DNA from 4 places in the Serratia ureilytica genome. Region 3 is predicted to be linked to each of the others. Evidence: predicted binding sites of a transcription regulator. Region 3 holds the regulator's gene; each other region holds the start of a gene.
The links. Region 3 encodes PurR, which represses purine synthesis genes. Its sites were predicted from a motif close to CANGCAAACGTTTGCNTG; they were not measured.
Positions count from the first base shown of each region.

Region 1 (4,684 bases), 1.6 Mb from region 3:
TACCGAATTGCCGCTGGAAACTCGGCAGCGCCAGGCCATCCGCGCGCTGCTGGAAGCGCCTTAATCAGCGGCTGACACTGACCGCCGGCGGCCGGATGAACAAGGCCGGCACCGCGACCGCCGCCATCACCCAGAATACCCCGCCCTGCCAATGTTCGAACAGGAACCCGGCAATGACCGTCATGACGGCGATACCGCCGCCCATCGCCAGCGCCGAATACACCGCCTGCAGCCGGATCACCTCTTGCCCCTGGCGCGCGGCGATAAAGCGCATCGCCGCCAGATGGCAGACGGTGAAGGTGCCGCAATGCAGGATCTGGATCAGCAGCAGCCAGCCCAGCTCGGTGCTGTAGGCCATCAGGCTCCAGCGCAACACGCCGCAACAGGCGGAAAGCAGCAGCAGGTTGCGCGCATTCCAGCGGCGGAACAGCACGTTGCTGCTGGCGAAAATAATCACCTCCGCCACTACGCCCAGCGACCACAGATAGCCGATGGTCGAGGCCGAATAGCCCGCCTCCTGCCAGTAAATGGAGCCGAAGCTGTAGTAGCCGGCGTGCGCCCCCTGCAGCAGCGTGACGCACAGCAGGAAGCGCCAGACCGGCCCTTCTTTCAGCAGTGCCCACAGCGAACCCTCGGCCCCGCCGTGCGTACGCGCTTCGCCCTGCGGCATGACGCTCGGCTTCAGCAACATGCCCAGCAGCATCGCCAGCACGCTGAAGATCAGGCTGTAGAGAATGGCGTTATGGCCCCACACCGCCACCAGCTGCCCGGTCAGCGCCGAGCCGATGACGAACGCCAGCGAGCCCCACAGCCTTACCCGGCCGTAGTCCATACGGATCTGCTTTTGCCAGGTGCCGGCCAGCGCGTCGGTCAGCGGCACCAGCGGCGAGAAGAACAGGTTGAACCCCGCTATCACCAGCATCAGCCAGCCCCAACCGTTGCCGAAACAGAAGCCAACCGCGAAAGCCAGTGTCAGCAGCGCCAGCAGGCGCAGGGCGGAGACTAAATGAGAGGGATCTTTAACGCGGGGGGCAATCAGTAAACTGCCGAGGAAGCGGGCCACCAAACCGGCGCCGAGCAATATGCCGATGGTTTCCGGCGCGATGCCTTCGCCTTTCAGCCACACGCCCCAGAACGGTAAGAAGATGCCATAGGAAAAGAAGTAGGTGAAATAGCTGAGCGCGAGCCAACGCGTGGATTGCAGAACCATGATCCCTCCGGAGTGAGGGCAATACTTTGACAGAGCTCACACCGCCCCGCAATCTTCATTCCGCTTCAATGCGTTAGAGTGCCAGACAGCTCACAGTTTACCGCGAACGGCCACAAAAAAACCCGCCGCAGCGGGTTTTATCAGGCAAAAGCGGGATTATGCGTAAACCGGCAGGCGGGCGCAGATATCCAGCACTTTCTTCTTGGTGCGTTCAATGGTGGCTTCATCGTTGATGTTGTCCAGCACATCGCAGATCCAACCGGCCAGTTCGCGCACGTCGGCTTCTTTGAAGCCGCGACGGGTCACGGCCGGGGTGCCGATACGCACGCCGGAGGTGACGAACGGGCTCTTCGGATCGTTCGGCACGCTGTTTTTGTTGACGGTGATGTTGGCACGGCCCAGGGCGGCGTCCGCTTCTTTACCGGTCAGGTTTTTGTCGACCAGATCCAGCAGGAACAGGTGGTTATGGGTGCCGCCGGAGACCACTTTGTAGCCGCGCTGCAGGAACACGTCAACCATCGCCTTGGCGTTGACCGCCACTTGCTGCTGGTAAACCTTGAACTCAGGCTCCATCGCTTCTTTCAGCGCCACCGCCTTGCCGGCAATCACGTGCATCAGCGGGCCGCCCTGGCCGCCAGGGAACACGGCGGAGTTCAGCTTCTTGTACAGCTCTTCGTCGCCGCCCTTCGCCAGGATCAGGCCGCCGCGCGGGCCCGCCAGGGTTTTGTGGGTGGTGGTGGTGACGATGTGCGCGTGCGGTACCGGGTTCGGGTACACGCCGGCGGCGATCAGGCCGGCCACGTGCGCCATGTCGACGAACAGATAAGCGCCGATGCTGTCAGCGATTTCGCGCATTTTGGCCCAGTCAACCACGCCAGAGTAAGCGGAGAAGCCGCCGATGATCATTTTCGGCTTGTGGGTTTGCGCCTGTTTGGCCAGATCGTCATAGTCGATTTGACCTTTGTCGTCGATGCCGTAAGGCACCACGTTATACAGTTTGCCGGACAGGTTAACCGGGGAACCGTGGGTCAGGTGGCCGCCGTGCGCCAGGTTCATGCCCAGAATGGTGTCACCCGGCTGCAGCAGCGCGGTGTAAACGGCGAAGTTAGCCTGGGAGCCGGAGTGCGGCTGCACGTTGGCGTAATCGGCGCCGAACAATTCTTTGGCGCGGTCGATAGCCAGCTGCTCAACGATATCCACGTATTCGCAGCCGCCGTAGTAACGCTTGCCCGGATAGCCTTCAGCGTATTTGTTGGTCAGCTGGGAACCCTGAGCCTGCATCACGCGCGGGCTGGTGTAGTTCTCAGACGCGATCAGCTCGATGTGCTCTTCCTGACGCACCACTTCCTGCTCCATGGCACGCCACAGTTCCGCATCGTAATCGGCAATGTTCATTTCACGCTTTAACATCCGGCATCTCCTGACTTAAATCAGCTAACTAAAAAATCACCAAATAACTACCCGTTTGGGTTCTGGGCCACAGTGTAAACCGTTTCGCCCCACCGAAGATAGGTCTTGACAGAGGTTTTTACGCAAACGATTGGCATAAGGTGGCGCAAGGCTTTGATCCGCTAAATGCCGCCGTTTATCAACGGACATTTCCTCATGCGAACGATGCGCTTTTTTCATGTTCTGTGAGCGCGATCGACGCCCGAAGAACACCGCAACGAAAACAAGGGTATTTACAAGCGGCGTGGAACCCAATAAGATGCATTTAAAATACATCATTACAATTATCGTCAAGATCCCAACCCAAGGAGCGCTTCCATGCTGGATAGCCAAACCATCGCCACCGTGAAATCCACCATTCCCCTGCTGGCTGCGACCGGGCCGAAGCTGACCGCCCACTTTTACGATCGCATGTTCGCGCACAACCCGGAATTGAAAGATATTTTCAACATGAGCAACCAGCGCAACGGCGATCAGCGTCAGGCGCTGTTCGACGCCATCTGCGCCTATGCCGCCAACATCGAGAACCTGGCGGCGCTGCTGCCGGCGGTGGAGCGCATCGCGCAGAAGCACACCAGCTTCAATATCCAGCCGGAGCAGTACAACATCGTCGGCGGTCACCTGCTGGCGACCCTGGACGAAATGTTCAGTCCGGGCCAGGAAGTCCTGGACGCCTGGGGCAAGGCCTACGGCGTGCTGGCCAACGTATTTATCCAGCGTGAAGAGCAGATTTATCAGCAGAGCGAAACCGACAACGGCGGCTGGCGCGATCTGCGCGCGTTCCGCATCCTGAAGAAACAGCCGCAGAGCGACGTGATCTGCAGCTTCGTGCTGGCGCCGGTGGACGGCGGCCGGGTGGCGGACTTCAAACCGGGCCAATACCTGGCGGTCTACATCAAGCACGACAGCCTGGAGCATCAGGAAATTCGCCAGTACTCGCTGACCACCTCGCCGAACGGCGAGTTCTACCGCATCGCGGTGAAGCGCGAAGATCAGGGGAAAGTCTCCAACTACCTGCACCAGCAGGCGCAGGAAGGCGACGTGATCGACATCGCCCCGCCGCACGGCGACTTCTTCCTCGACGTGGCGCCGACCACGCCGGTGGCGCTGATCTCCGCCGGCGTCGGCCAAACCCCGATGCTCGGCATGCTCAACACCCTGCACGACAACCAACATCAGGCGCAGGTCCACTGGCTGCACGCGGCGGAAAACGGCAGCGTGCACGCCTTTGCCGATGAGGTAGCGGATATTGCCGGGCGTATGCCGAATCTGAGCCGCCATGTGTGGTACCGCGAGCCGGGTGCCGATGACGTGGAAGGCCGCGACTACCACAGCCGCGGATTGATGAATTTGAGCACGCTGCAAGGCAGCCTGGCCGATCCGCAGATGCACTATTACTTCTGCGGCCCGGTGGCCTTCATGCAGTTCGTGGGCAAACAGCTGCTGGAGATGGGCGTAGAGGCCGAACGCATCCACTACGAATGCTTCGGCCCACATAAGGTGCTGTAATGCTTGCGGAGCGCGGCCGTCAGACCGCGCTCCCTCTTTATTTCGCCTGCAGTTGGCGCGCGTCCTGCACCTGCTGCACCGTCACCGGCGCCGCCTGGTTGCCCCAGCTTCCCCGCAGGTAGCTCATCAGATCGGCCGCCTGCCGATCGTTCAACGCCCAGCCATAAGCCGGCATGTCAAACGCCATCGCCTGCTGCGTGATCGGCGTATGCGCCCCCTCCAGCACCACCCGCAGCGCGGTCAGCGGATTGTCCGCCGTTACCGTGGCATTGCCCGCCAGCGCCGGAATGGCGAAGTCAGTGCCCTCCCCCTTATTGCCGTGGCAGGTCGAGCAGTACATCGCATAGGTCGCCTTGCCGCCCGGGTTATCCGCCTGCGTGGCTGGCGCAGCGGCTTTGGCGGCAGTTTCCGGTGCCAGGCTGCGCAGGTACACCGCGATGGCGTTCAGATCGCCGTCGCTGAGATACTGCGTGCTATGGGTCACCACCTCGCTCATCGGCCCGGCGACTGCCGCAT
Region 1 covers NZ_CP071320.1:1,125,221-1,129,904, reverse strand. The annotation lists gene csiE (stationary phase inducible protein CsiE) at 1-64, shown strand, start outside; gene J0X03_RS05215 (3-phenylpropionate MFS transporter) at 65-1,210, opposite strand; gene glyA (serine hydroxymethyltransferase) at 1,367-2,620, opposite strand; gene hmpA (NO-inducible flavohemoprotein) at 2,978-4,168, shown strand; gene J0X03_RS05195 (c-type cytochrome) at 4,206-4,684, opposite strand, start outside.
Region 1: a site for PurR is predicted at 2,740-2,757, ahead of glyA (serine hydroxymethyltransferase). Genes of this name have one in related genera too.

Region 2 (4,684 bases), 1.3 Mb from region 3:
GATGGCGGCGGCGATATCGCGCGCATCGTGAACCACATCGGCCAGCGCCTGCACTTCACGCAGACTGTACGGCGTTTCCAGCGCCAGCGTCTGCCTTGCAGCGTTGCTCATCACCAGATGGGTTTCCACCTCTGCGACGTCGCGCAAGACCTGCAACAGGCGCACGCCGTAGATCGCGCCGCTGGCGCCGGAAATGCCGATGATGAGTCGTTTCATGAAGAATGGCCTCTGCCGTAAAAAGTAAAAAATAAGATCAGGCAGACTTTGCCGCAATGGCGAGGGATAAGCAAGTTCACAGGAGCAAGGCGCACCGCCGCAGATGCGGCGATGCCCCCTGATGGATCAACGCAGGCGGTTAGCCTTCGTTATGCAGTTCCAGATTTTCCGCTTCGGTTTGTCCCCGCAGCGCCTTGGCGTCGTCGTTGCGCAGCGACTCCAGGTATTCCAGATAGCTTTGATCGACATCTTTGGTCACGTAGATGCCGTTGAATACCGAGCATTCGAACTGGGTGATGTCCGGGTTTTCTTCACGCACCGCTTCGATCAGATCGTCGAGGTCCTGGAAGATCAGCCCATCGGCGCCGATGATTTGGCGGATTTCATCCACTTCGCGCCCGTGGGCGATCAGTTCGTTGGCGCTCGGCATGTCGATGCCGTAGACGTTAGGGAAACGCACTTCCGGCGCGGCGGAAGCCAGGTACACGCGCTTGGCGCCCGCTTCGCGCGCCATCTCGACGATCTGCTCTGAGGTCGTGCCGCGCACGATGGAATCATCCACCAGCAGCACGTTCTTGTCGCGGAACTCGGCGCGGTTGGCGTTCAGCTTGCGGCGCACCGACTGACGACGCGCCTGCTGGCCCGGCATGATGAAGGTGCGGCCGACGTAGCGGTTCTTCACAAAGCCCTGGCGGTAGGGTTTGTCGAGAATGCGCGCGATCTCCAGCGCGATGTCGCAGGAGGTTTCCGGAATCGGGATCACCACGTCGATGTCCAGATCTTCCCATTCGCGGGCAATCTTCTCGCCCAGCTTCTGGCCCATGCGCACGCGGGCGCTGTAGACCGAGATCTTGTCCATAAAGGAGTCCGGGCGCGCGAAATAGACGTATTCGAACAGGCACGGATTGGTTTTCGGATTCTCTGCGCACTGGCGGGTGAACAACTGGCCCTTGGTAGTGATGTACACCGCTTCGCCCGGCGCCACGTCGCGCAGGAATTCAAAGCCCAGGGTATCCAGCGCCACGCTCTCGGAAGCCACCATATACTCGCTGCGGCCATCTTCCAGCGTGCGTTTGCCGATCACCAGCGGACGAATGCCGTACGGGTCGCGGAACGCCAGCAGACCGTGGCCGATAATCATCGCCACGCAGGCGTAAGCGCCGCGCAGTTGCTGATGCATGGCGGCGACCGCGGTAAAGATGTTGTCGGCCTCCAGCGGATAATGCGGGAAGCGATCCAGCTCGCTGGCCAGCACGTTCAGCAGGATTTCCGAGTCGGAGGTGGTGTTGACATGGCGGCGGCCGCTTTCGAACAGCTTTTGGCGCAGCTCATGGGCGTTGGTCAGGTTGCCGTTGTGGGCCAGCGTAATGCCGAACGGCGAGTTGACGTAGAAAGGCTGGGCCTCAGAGGCGCTCGAGCTGCCGGCCGTCGGGTAACGCACATGGCCAATGCCCATGTTGCCCTGCAAGCGTTGCATATGGCGCGCCTCAAATACATCCTTCACCAGGCCGTTGGCTTTACGCAAACGGAACCCGTTGTGGGCGTCAATGGTGACGATGCCTGCGGCATCCTGGCCACGGTGCTGAAGCACCGTCAGCGCATCATAAATCGACTGGTTTACCGGCATAAAACCGGCGATACCGACAATACCGCACATGTTGTCTTTTCCTCATCAGCGCTACCGCCCCGGCAATTGGGTCGGCAAGAAACTCGACGTGCTCTGCAGGTAGTCAAAGAACCACCTGATGACGTAACTGAACTGGGGAATCAGCTGCGACTGTTTCCAGTCGGCACTTTGTGAAAAGCCGGTAAAGGTATCCAGAAAGAACAGGATCGCCGCAACGATCAACACGCCGCGCAATGCGCCGAAGCAGATGCCCAGCACCCTGTCGGTGCCCGACAGCCCGGTTTTCTCTACCAGTGAGCTAATCACATAGTTAACAATAGCCCCTACGATCAGGGTCGCGATGAACAAAATCGCGATCGCGATGCCGTTTCGCACCAGTTCATCTTCAAAACGAGTGAAATAGACCGCAAGGTAAGAGTAGAAATGGCTGGCAACAAAAAACGCACATCCCCATGTCACAAGTGACAATGCTTCGCGAACAAACCCTCGGATCAGGCTCACCAGAGCCGAAAATCCAATCACCGCTATAATGACGTAATCAATCCAGACCATGAACTATTCCAATGATGAATCGCCCCTGCATCCAATTCGCGGCGAATTCTAACAGAAAAAGAAAACGTTTGCGTAGGGGATTTCCTACCACGTTACAAATAAAAAGCGGCGATTAAAAAATTCCCAATCGCCGCGCCTACATAGGTGATTTCGCCTGTAAAAGGCGCGGTTTCTCTCGAGATCTCTCCACCACTCCTTAATTCAGGGGCGCATCCTGCTGCGCCCCTGCGGGGTTTAACGACCGTACGGCTTCACCTGCCCGCTCAGCCCGCTGATCGAGTTCAGCGACGGCAATGCCGCCTGCAGCTTCTGCTTGGAAGCATCCGGGCCGACGTAGATGCGGGTGATCTGCCCTTGCACCGGCGTTGACGGCACAGTGAAGGCGCGATAGCCCGAAAGACGCAGCGAAGCGACAATCTCGTTCGCCTTGGCGGCATTCTTCAACGCCCCGAGCTGCACGACATAGGCTTGCCCGGCCGGCGCTTTTTCTTCCGCCGGTTTCGGCTGCGGTGCCGGCTCAGGCTTCGGCGTCGGTTCAGGTTTCGGTTCCGGCTTAGGCGTCGGTTTCACTTCCACCGGCTTCGGCTGCGGCGCCGGTTTCGGTTTCACCTCTACCGGTTTGGTTTCCACCGGTTTCGGCTTAGGCTGCTGCTGCACCGGCTGAGGACGCGTCTCGACCGGCGGCGGCGCCACCTGCGTCGGTTGCTGAGCATTCTGTCGCACCGCCTGTTGCGCCGCCGCTTCGTTAGCCGCCTGCTGCTCGACCAGCGCCCCCGCCCCTTCCGGCGGCTGCGCCGGCAACGGCTGCGTCACCGGCGGCAACACGTCGTTCTCTTCGACGTCGCCCGCCTTCGGCACCAAAGGAATGGCCGCGAATTCATCCTCGTAATGCTTCTTTTTGCCGTCCAGCAACCCTGGTAGGATGATCACCCCCAGCGCCACCAGAATCACGGTTCCGACCAGTCGGTTCTGAAATTTACTCGCCACTCACACTCCCCGCATCTCGTCTGACGCCGCCATCACCTGCGCAACGGTGTGGAACGATCCACAGACGATCACAATATCCTGTTTATCAGCATCCTGCATAGCCTGCCGCCAGGCAGTTTCGACATCATTAAAGCGTCGCGGTTCCGCCAGATGTTGCGCCAGCAGTTCGACGCTGGCGCCGCGCGGGCCGTCGAGCGGTGCGCAGTACCATTCATCCACCTGCTCGCTCAGGCAGGCCAGCGTACCGGCGATGTCCTTGTCCGACAGCATGCCCACCACCGCGCGCACCTTGCCGCCGTCGCGCGGCAGCTTGGCCAGACGCCCGGCGAGATAGCCGGCGGCGTGCGGGTTGTGCGCCACATCGAGGATCAGCATCGGCTCCCGCCGCACGATCTGGAAACGCCCCGGCAGCGTCGCCTGCTGCAGCCCGGTGAAGATCGCGCGCTCGTCGATTTCCAGCGGGGAACAGTTCAGCGCCGCCAGCGCGGTAGCGGCGTTGGCCAGCGGCACGTTCGGCGTCGGCAGATCGGTCAGCAGCGTGTCGCCGCCCTGCCACTGCCAGCGATCGCCCTGCTCGCTGAAACTCCAGGCTTCACCGCGGCGATACAGCGGCGCGCCCAGCGTTTCGGCGACCTGGCGAATGCTGTCCGGCATGTCGGGTTCGCCCACTACCGCCGGCTTGCCGCTGCGGAAAATGCCGGCCTTTTCACGGCCGATGCTTTCGCGATCGTTGCCCAGCCAGTCGGTGTGATCGAGCGCGATGCTGGTGATCACCGCCACGCTCGGATCGACGATGTTGGTGGCGTCGAGACGTCCGCCCAGGCCGACTTCCAGGATCACCACGTCCAGCCGCGCCTGTTTGAACAGCTGCAGCGCCGACAGGGTGCCGAATTCGAAATAGGTCAGCGACGTTTCGCCGCGGCCGGCTTCAATGGCGGCAAACGAGCGGCTGTGCTCCGCTTCGCTCAGCTCTTCCCCCTGAATGCGCACACGTTCGGTGTAGCGCACCAGATGCGGTGAGCTGTAAACGCCGACGCGCAGGCCGGCGGCCAGCAGAATAGCTTCAAGGGTGCGACAGGTCGTGCCTTTGCCGTTAGTGCCGGCAACGGTGAACACCGTGGGAGCGGGGGTCAGTAAGTCCAGATGCGCCGCGACGCGCTGTACGCGCTCGAGGCCGAGTTCGATCGCCTGGCTGTGCAGACGTTCCAGATAGTAAAGCCACGAGCTCAATGGCGACGTGGCTTGGGGAATTTGGTGGTTTTGCATGAGTCCCATCACTGAACTTGGGTTCATTAATCCATC
Region 2 covers NZ_CP071320.1:1,461,586-1,466,269, reverse strand. The annotation lists gene J0X03_RS06830 (UbiX family flavin prenyltransferase) at 1-216, opposite strand, end outside; gene purF (amidophosphoribosyltransferase) at 356-1,873, opposite strand; gene cvpA (colicin V production protein) at 1,895-2,395, opposite strand; gene dedD (cell division protein DedD) at 2,630-3,382, opposite strand; gene folC (bifunctional tetrahydrofolate synthase/dihydrofolate synthase) at 3,383-4,648, opposite strand.
Region 2: a site for PurR is predicted at 2,453-2,470, ahead of cvpA (colicin V production protein). Genes of this name have one in related genera too.

Region 3 (4,684 bases):
TGACGCTGAGTTAGCATGTTCGCGCGCCGTTTCTTGCGGCGCCTTGGCCGCTTTTCCCCGCTGCAGGAAATACCCCAGCGCGGCCAGTATCACCGTGGACACCATCACCGTCACCGTCGCCAACAGCGGCTGCGCAATAAACGTCGATACCAGCATGCTCGCCACGAAACACAGCCCCAGCTGCAGCGTATTTTGCAGCGCGGCGGCTTTGCCGCTGCTGTCCGGGAACGGCATCAGCGCGTTGGCCACCATGATCGGATAGCCGGCGCCGTTGACCAGCGCCATCACGCAGAACGGGATCAGGAGCGTGGTGAGCGTCGGATTGGTCAGGGTTGCCACCAGATACAGGGCCACCATGCTGACAGCATAAGCTACCAGCAGCCACGGCAGCAGGGTTTTGCCATTGATGCGCTTGAGCGCGGCGCGGCACCCGTAACCGCCCAGCAGGAAGGCCAGCGTCTGCGGCACATAGCTCAGGCCGATGTCGCTCGGGCCGTAGCCCATATCACCGAGGATAAACGGCGAGCCGGTCAGCCAGGCGAAGAAACCGGCCGAACAGGCGGCGTACATGGCGACATTGCCACTGAATACCGGGGATTTCAATAATTGCCAAAAACTGACGCTGCTTTTTGGCGCGTCGACGGCGGGTTTTGGCCTGGCGTTCTCTTTGAGCAGCAGCGTCGGCAACAGCAACAAGGCGGTGATGGCCAGCAGCACGGCGAAGATCGCGCGCCAGCTGGCGTGGTTCAGCAGCCAGGCGCCCAGCAGCGGCGCCAGCGCCGGCGATAGCGCCACCAGCGGCATGATGGTGGCGAATACGCGGTTGGCCTGGCCTTCACGATAGCGGTCGACCACCAGCGCTTGCCAGATGGCGGCGGCGGAACAGACACCTACGGCCTGAATAAAGCGCAGTATCCAGAGCTGCGCGGCATTTTCCACCCACAGCATGCCCAGGCAGCCGAGCGCGAACAGCGTTAGGCCAATCAACAATACCGGTTTGCGTCCCAGACGGTCGGAGAGCGGCCCCCACAGCAGCTGCGCGAAGGCGAAGCCGGCCAAAAAGATGCTCAGGCTGGCGCTGACCGCGCCGGCGGAAATTTGCAGTTCCTCCCGCATGGCGCCGAAGGCGGGCAGGTACATATCGGTCGCCAGATAACCCAGCATGCTCAGGCCGGCGAGGTAGAACATAAAACCAAAGGAATTTCGCATGGTATTTCTCGTTAATATTTTAGTGTCGCAGGTTTTTAGCGCCGGCCAGTGTATCCGGCTGGATCTCTGCTTGTGAAACGGTAATATTTGCAAAGTGCTGTTAAAAAAATTGAAGGCAAAGCGATGTGGTCTGAATATTCTCTCGAGGTCGTTGATGCGGTGGCGCGCACCGGCAGTTTCAGCGCGGCGGCGCAGGAGCTGCACCGGGTGCCGTCGGCGGTAAGTTATACCGTGCGGCAGCTGGAGCAATGGCTGGCGGTGCCGCTGTTTGAGCGGCGTCACCGAGATGTGGAACTGACGCCGGCCGGCGCGCTGTTTATCAAGGATGCGCGAGCTGTTATCAAAAAAATGCTCGACACCCGCCGCCACTGTCAACAGGTGGCCAACGGCTGGCGCGGTCAGCTGAATATCGCGGTGGACATCATCGTCAAACCGCAGCGCAGCCGCCAGCTGGTGCTGGATTTCTACCGTCATTTCCCCGACGTCGAGTTGATGCTGCAACCCGAGGTGTTTAACGGCGTGTGGGATGCGTTGGTGGACGGCAGGGTGGACATGGCGATCGGCGCCACCCGCGCGGTGCCGGTCGGCGGCGGCTTCGCTTTCCGCGACATGGGGGATATGAACTGGCTGTGCGTAGTCAGCCCACAGCATCCGCTGGCGCAGCTGGCAGGGCCGTTGAATGACGATCGGTTGAGGCCGTACCCTGCGCTTTGTCTGGAAGACACCTCGCGCAATCTGCCCAAGCGCGTCACCTGGACGCTGGATAACCAGCGGCGGCTGGTGGTGCCGGACTGGACCTCGGCGCTCGACTGTTTGTGCGCCGGATTGTGCGTCGGCATGATGCCGGCGCATCTGGCGCTGCCGCGGGTGCAGCGCGGTGAGCTGAAGGCGTTGCAGTTGCAGCAGCCGTTTCCCGCCAGCCCCTGCTGCCTGACCTGGCAACAGGATAAACCGTCACCGGCGATGAGCTGGCTGCTGGCGTATTTGGGCGATGGCGAGACGCTGAATCAGGAGTGGCTGAGTGAGGCGGCACCGGAAGCCGTGCCGGCTTCCGGTAGGGAGGAGGATCAGCGGCGGTAGTCGATGAACGGACCGTCGGCGACCGAACGGCGTTCGACCAGCTTCGGATGCACTTCGATCACCTGCGATTCTTCGCGCTTGCTGATGATGCGATCCAGCAGCATGGTGAAGGCCATTTCGCCCAGACGTTCTTTCGGCTGATGAATGGTGGTCAGCGCCGGGGTGAAGTAGCGGGCGTTGCGCACGTTGTCGTAGCCGATCACGGAAATATCCTGCGGCACCCGCAGCCCCAGTTCGTCGGCGGCGCAGATGGCGCCCATCGCCATGATGTCGCCGCCGCAGAATACCGCGGTCGGTCGCTGTTTCTGCGACAGAATTTGATGCATCGCCTTGTAACCGGACTCCGGCTCGAAGTCACCCTGGACTATCCACTCTTCGCGAATATCGATATGCGCTTCCTGCAGCGCCTTCATAAAGCCCTGATGACGGCCGCCGCCGGTGTTGCGCGACAGCTGGCCCGGGATAGCGCCGATATCGCGGTGGCCGCGCTCGATCAGGTAACGGCCGGCCAGATAGCCGCCTTCGAACGCGTTATCGATGATGGTGTCGGTGAAGTCGCCGCGCGCGGCGCCCCAGTCCATTACCACCATCGGGATGTTGCGGTAGTCTTCCAGCATGCCCAGCAGCTGATCCGGGTATTCGGAACACATGACCAGCAGGCCGTCGACGCGCTTTTGCGCCAGCATCGCCAGGTAGGCGCGCTGTTTGTCCAGATTGTTGTGCGAGTTGCACAGGATCAGGGTATAGCCTTTGCTGTAGCAGCTGTTTTCCACCGCCTCGATCACTTCGGCAAAGTAGGGCGCTTCGCTCGAGGTGGCCAGCAGACCGATAGACTTGGTGTGATTGACTTTCAGGCTGCGCGCCACGGCGCTCGGCGAGTAGTGCAGCTCTTTGATGGCGGCCCACACGGCCGCTTTGGTCTCTTCGGCGACGAAACGAGTCTTATTGATGACGTGCGAAACGGTGGTGGTGGAAACGCCCGCGCGTTTGGCCACATCTTTAATCGTTGCCATGTAAGGAATGACTCCTGAACTCACATGTTTACAGCATGTAAGTGTGATGTTAATCGTTTGCCTACGTAGATCCTTCTCCAGAGAAGCGAAAACTGAGTTTTTAGTGTTGAAGTCGTCAGCGCTAATCAGGAGGGGCATGAATGCCGGTACGCAGTTGTGAACTGCGAATTTTGTCGCATATTGAACAAAAGTGGAAGAGGTAATCGAGATTATAAACCGGGAAATGATAACAAGATTTTATCGGCGAACTGTGGGAAAATGATTTGACGTACTAATTGTGCGCCTTTTATCCTTAGGAAAGCCCATTTTAAAGGAGTTGTCATGGATACCGATCTGAAGATGTCGCTGTTCACCACCGTTTGCGCATTGGCGATGATCATCGCTTTCAGCTTTGTCGCCGCGTTGAACTGATTTCCCGCCAGTTTTAAAAAAGGCGCAGCCAAGCTGCGCCTCATCACTTAGGCAAGCCCTGCGCTTACGCCAGGTTTTCCGCCGCGAAGGTCCAGTTGACCAACGCCCAGAAGTTTTCCAGGTATTTTGGACGCGCATTGCGGTAATCGATGTAATACGCGTGTTCCCACACGTCAACGGTCAGCAGCGGTTTGTCTTCGCCGGTCAGCGGGGTTGCCGCGTTGGAAGTGTTGACGATCGCCAGCGCGCCGTCCGGTTTTTTTACCAGCCAGGTCCAGCCGGCACCGAAGTTTTTCACGGCGGCATCGGTGAACTGCTCTTTGAACGCAGCGAAAGAGCCGAAGGATTTGACGATCGCCGCCGCCAGTTCGCCCTGCGGTTCACCGCCGCCCTGTGGCGACAGGCAGTGCCAGTAGAAGGTGTGGTTCCACACCTGCGCGGCGTTGTTGAACACGCCGCCGTTAGAGGTCTTGATGATCTCTTCGAGCGATTTGCCTTCGAACTCGCTGCCTTTCACCAGGTTGTTCAGGTTAACCACGTAGGTGTTGTGGTGTTTGCCGTAGTGGTATTCCAGAGTCTCGGCGGAGATGTGCGGCTCGAGCGCGTTTTTCTCATACGGTAATGCAGGTAATTCAAACGACATTGCTTCCTCCTTTACAGCGCCATTCAGCTTCTCGCCGGGGCGAACGCCGGATGGGCCGTTTTTTATTGTGGTCATTCAATCTTAACAATTTTCATCATAAAAAACAGGAGGAAAAGCGAGAAATGCGCGTGGGGGAGTGCGATGGGCGATAGCTTGAGCAGGCGGTTGCGGCCGAGGCCGCAACCGCGAAGAGCAGGGAATTAACGGATGGTTTTCGGCGTTACTACGCGGCGAGCGCCGATGTAGTGGTTCTGCCAATAGTCGTTATCGAGCTGGCTGATGCGGATCTCTTCGCCGGTGCGCGGCGACTGGATGAATTTGCCGTTGC
Region 3 covers NZ_CP071320.1:2,770,033-2,774,716, reverse strand. The annotation lists gene punC (purine nucleoside transporter PunC) at 1-1,209, opposite strand, end outside; gene punR (DNA-binding transcriptional activator PunR) at 1,333-2,289, shown strand; gene purR (HTH-type transcriptional repressor PurR) at 2,277-3,302, opposite strand; gene cydH (cytochrome bd-I oxidase subunit CydH) at 3,624-3,713, shown strand; gene sodB (superoxide dismutase [Fe]) at 3,778-4,356, opposite strand; gene J0X03_RS12865 (C40 family peptidase) at 4,557-4,684, opposite strand, start outside.

Region 4 (4,684 bases), 2.0 Mb from region 3:
CCACCGCCGGCGCTTTCAACAGCGCGGAGCGGGTGACGCCGTTCGGGAAATAGCGCTCGGCGAAGCCGCTGGAGGCCACGAACAGGTAGTCCAGCGCCCCCAGCCGATCCACCAGGCAGCTCGGCAGCGGCTGCGGCTGAATACTCACCGCGCCCACCACCTCACCACGGCGCAGCCGCTCCTGGGTGCGGGTTTCATCTTCCACCTGCAGATTCAGACGAATGGGGGAGTCCGCCAGCACCGGCTTCAGCGCCGGCAGCAGCCAGGTCGCCAGACTGTCGGCGTTGACCGCCAGCGACAGCAGCAGCGGCGTATCGACGCCGGTGTCGTTGCCCAGCCACTCTTCTTCCAGCAGCTCCACCTGATGCAGCAGCGCCAGCAGCTTTTGCCCCTGTTCGGTCGGGCGCGGCGGCACGGTGCGGACCAGCAGCGGTTGGCCGAACAGGTTTTCCAGCTGTTTGATGCGTTGGGATACCGCCGATTGCGTGATGCAGAGTTTTTGCGCGGCGCGCTCGAAGCCGCGCTCACGGATCACCGCGTCCAGCGCTTGCAGCGTACGATAGTCTGGGCGTTTCATCGGAAAGATATCCCTTAAATTAGAATGATACCGGCACTATGCCACATTTTGCGTGCGGCGCAGGTGGAAAAATCACGCCCCCAGCTCGCCGCCAAGCGGGTAAAAATGCGGGCTGCGGTAAATAAGTGTGATCCTGCCGGCGTGAAAAACAGCGTTTTACCCTATAATACGCACACGTTTTCGTACAGAGGCAAGGGACATATTATGACGCAGGATGAACTGAAAAAAGCGGTGGGCTGGGCGGCGCTGGAATACGTGACGCCGGGCACCATCGTCGGGGTGGGCACCGGCTCTACCGCCGCCCACTTTATTGACGCGCTGGGCTCCATCAAGCACCAGATTGAAGGCGCGGTGTCCAGCTCAGACGCCTCCACCGCCAAGCTGAAAAGCCTCGGCATCCATGTGTTCGACAGCAACGAAGTGGACTCGCTCGATATCTACGTGGACGGCGCGGACGAAATCAACGGCCACATGCAGATGATCAAAGGCGGCGGCGCGGCGCTGACGCGCGAGAAGATCATCGCCGCCATCGCCAAGAAATTCATCTGCATCGTTGACGCCAGCAAGCAGGTGGACGTGCTGGGCAAATTCCCGCTGCCGGTGGAAGTGATCCCGATGGCCCGCTCCTATGTGGCGCGCGAGCTGGTGAAACTGGGCGGCCTGCCGGAGTATCGCCAGAACGTAGTGACCGACAACGGCAACGTGATCCTCGATGTGCATAACCTGAGCATCACTGATGCCATCGCGCTGGAGAACAAGATCAACGGCATCGCCGGCGTGGTGACCGTGGGGCTGTTCGCCAACCGCGGCGCGGACGTGGCGCTGGTCGGCACCCCGGAAGGCGTGAAAGTGGTCAAATAAGCCTCTGCGGCCTGTGGCCCGGCAGTGCCGGGCCGCATATTTCTTCGGTTAAAACATCTTTTCTAAAAAGCGGCAAATTTGGTGACTTATGTCACATTGTGAAAACTGACTCCCCAAAGCTTCTGCCGAAAACTTTCCCTATGGCATTTTCTGCCGTAAACCGCCATCAACGCTGCGCCTTGTCCTGCCGGGCAGGCAATCGTTTGTATTGCCGCCCGCGTTATTTTTGTTATGTTGGATGGGAGCTGTGTCGTCACAGCCGCTTCTGAAGTCTGAACATAGGGTCGGGTAAATGGCAAAAGTATCATTGGAGAAAGACAGGATTAAATTCCTGTTGGTGGAAGGGGTTCATCAGAGCACGGTCGATAATTTGCGTGCCGCCGGTTATACCAACATCGAATACCACAAGGGTGCGTTAGACACCGAATCGCTGAAGGCCTCCATCCGCGATGCGCACTTCGTCGGCATCCGATCGCGCACGCATCTGACCGAAGAGGTGTTCGCCGCCGCAGAAAAACTGGTGGCGGTGGGCTGCTTCTGCATCGGCACCAACCAGGTTGACCTGAAAGCGGCGACCAAACGCGGCATTCCGGTCTTCAACGCCCCGTTCTCCAATACCCGATCCGTGGCCGAAATGGTGCTGGGCGAGCTGCTGTTGATGCTGCGCGGCATTCCGGCCGCCAACGCCAAGGCGCACCGCGGCGTGTGGCACAAACTGGCCGTGGGCTCCTATGAAGCGCGCGGCAAAAAACTGGGCATCATCGGCTACGGCCATATCGGCACCCAGTTGGGCATTCTGGCCGAAGGGCTGGGCATGAAGGTGTTCTTCTACGATATCGAGAACAAGCTGCCGTTGGGCAACGCGCAACAGGTGCGTCATCTGTCCGATCTGCTCAATATGAGCGACGTGGTGACGCTGCACGTGCCGGAAACGCTGGCGACCAAGAACATGATGGGAGCGGAAGAGCTGGCGCTGATGAAACCGGGCGCTATTCTGATCAACGCCTCGCGCGGCACCGTGGTGGATATCCCCGCGCTGTGCGACGCGCTGGCCAGCAATCACCTGGCGGGGGCGGCGATCGACGTCTTCCCGGAAGAACCGGCGACCAACAGCGATCCGTTCAACTCGCCGCTGTGTGAGTTCGATAACGTGCTGCTGACGCCGCACATCGGCGGTTCCACTCAGGAAGCGCAGGAAAACATCGGCGACGAAGTGGCCGGCAAGCTGGCGAAATATTCCGATAACGGTTCGACCCTGTCGGCGGTCAACTTCCCGGAAGTGTCGTTGCCGGCGCATGGCCCGAACGCCAGCCGTCTGCTGCACATCCATGAAAACCGTCCGGGCGTGCTGACGCAGATTAACCAGATCTTCGCCGAAGAGGGGGTTAACATCGCCGCGCAGTATCTGCAAACCGGGCCGGAAATTGGCTATGTGGTGATCGACATCGAAGCGGAAACCGCGCGCGCCGACGCCGCGCTGCAGCGTATGAAGGCCATCGACGGCACCATTCGCGCCCGTCTGCTGTTCTGATTCGGCGGCTCGCCGCAACGAAAAAGGCCGGAGCGATCCGGCCTTTTGCTATTTGGGTTCGTGCCACGCCCAGCTGCAGAGCGGGGTGAGGATTTCCGGCAGCGGGATATCCCAGTGTTCGGTCGGCAGGCGCTCCACCTGCTGGCAATCATGGGCCAGGCCGATGGGATAGGGGCCGCCGCTGCGCCAGTTTTGCAGGGTGCGATCGTAAAAGCCGCCGCCCATGCCCAGACGCTGTCCGGTATGATCGAATGCTACCAGCGGCGTCAGCACCACCTCCAGTTCACCCAGCGGCAACACCTGGCGCACATCGAGACGCGGCTCGAGAATATTGAAGCGATTGCGTACCAGCGGCGTTTCCGGCGCATAGCGCAGGAACAGCAGGTGACCCGGGCTGAACGGGTGCAGCACCGGCAGGTAAACCCGTTTGCCGAGCGTCCACAGTTGCTCGATCAGCGGCCCGGTATCGAGTTCGCCGTCAAACGACAAAAATACCGCGATGCTGTGCGCCGCCTGAATGCGTGCATGTGCGGCAAGGCGCTCGGTTATCTTGTCTGCGGCAAAGCGTTGCTGATCCGGCGTAAGTTCGCGTCGGCGTTGGCGAATGAGTTGGCGAATGGCTTGGCGCTGCTGCGCGAATTGGGGTTGAAAAGACATCGTATCAGGCTTGCTCAGTGTGGCGTTCAGCACACATAAACCGCTGAGAAGGGGAATCTCCGAGATGCCGTCGCAGGCTGTAACCCTTGAACCCATGGTTCAAGGTGAACGTGCCGTCGCAATCTTAAGGCTTCTCGGCGCACCGAGCGTGCTCACCGATCGCGGAGCAACACATTCTGTTTGTACTAAATATCGGCTCAGGGGACTGGCCCGCTGGCGAACATCTCAGAGAAATTTTGTACTCGTTGCCGAAAACTTGGCTTTCAACAACTTAAGTTATTCGAATTGTGCATCCTGACGTTCAGAGATGCGACCTTGTTCAAGCAGCGCTTGTTCAATGGTTTGCTGCAGCATCCGTATGCGTTGTTCCATATTGGACGCATAGTCACGGGTTTTCAACCGTTCTTGAGCAAGTTCGTGACAGACGTTCAATGCCGCGATGAAAACCAGTTGCTCAGTATTGGAGACTCTAGTGCGAACTTTAAGATCTTGCAACCGTTGGTTAAGATCGTCCGCCGCCATATTCAACGCATCTTGTTGTTCTGGCGGGCAATTGACTCTTAACGAGCGGCCAAAAATTTGAATATCTACCGGTTGTGCAGACATGCCACCTTCCTGCCTAAATTTCGCGCCAGCCTTGTCCGCCCGGGCCGGGCCGTCAAAGCGGGCGCCACTATATATACCTCGGTACCAAGATACAACCCCTTTTTCAGTACCTGGTTGTAATCTACTGTGGCGGACATTGCCAGTCAAAAAAGGGTTTCAAAATGCGTATTTACCGCACTTTCGTCACCCGCCGGCGCAGTGTGAAACCTGCCACATCGCGATTATAACTAGCCACTGAGGTGTCGCGCTTATCTGGTATAGCGACGGACCTTGGTGGTAGCATAACACGAACTTATCCTGCCAACGATGACGAATGCGCATGTCTATACAGAATACATTTCCAAGTTACCAATCTTTGACCGTGGCCCTCAACCAGCAGTCGGTGGCGCTGACCGCGGCAGAAATGCACGGCCTGATCAGCGGCCTGCTGTGCGGCGGCAGCCGTGACGCCG
Region 4 covers NZ_CP071320.1:811,343-816,026, forward strand. The annotation lists gene J0X03_RS03715 (LysR family transcriptional regulator ArgP) at 1-577, opposite strand, end outside; gene rpiA (ribose-5-phosphate isomerase RpiA) at 782-1,438, shown strand; gene serA (phosphoglycerate dehydrogenase) at 1,731-2,969, shown strand; gene J0X03_RS03730 (5-formyltetrahydrofolate cyclo-ligase) at 3,018-3,626, opposite strand; RNA gene ssrS (6S RNA) at 3,679-3,861, opposite strand; gene zapA (cell division protein ZapA) at 3,903-4,232, opposite strand; gene J0X03_RS03745 (YecA/YgfB family protein) at 4,552-4,684, shown strand, end outside.
Region 4: a site for PurR is predicted at 1,631-1,648, ahead of serA (phosphoglycerate dehydrogenase). Genes of this name have one in related genera too.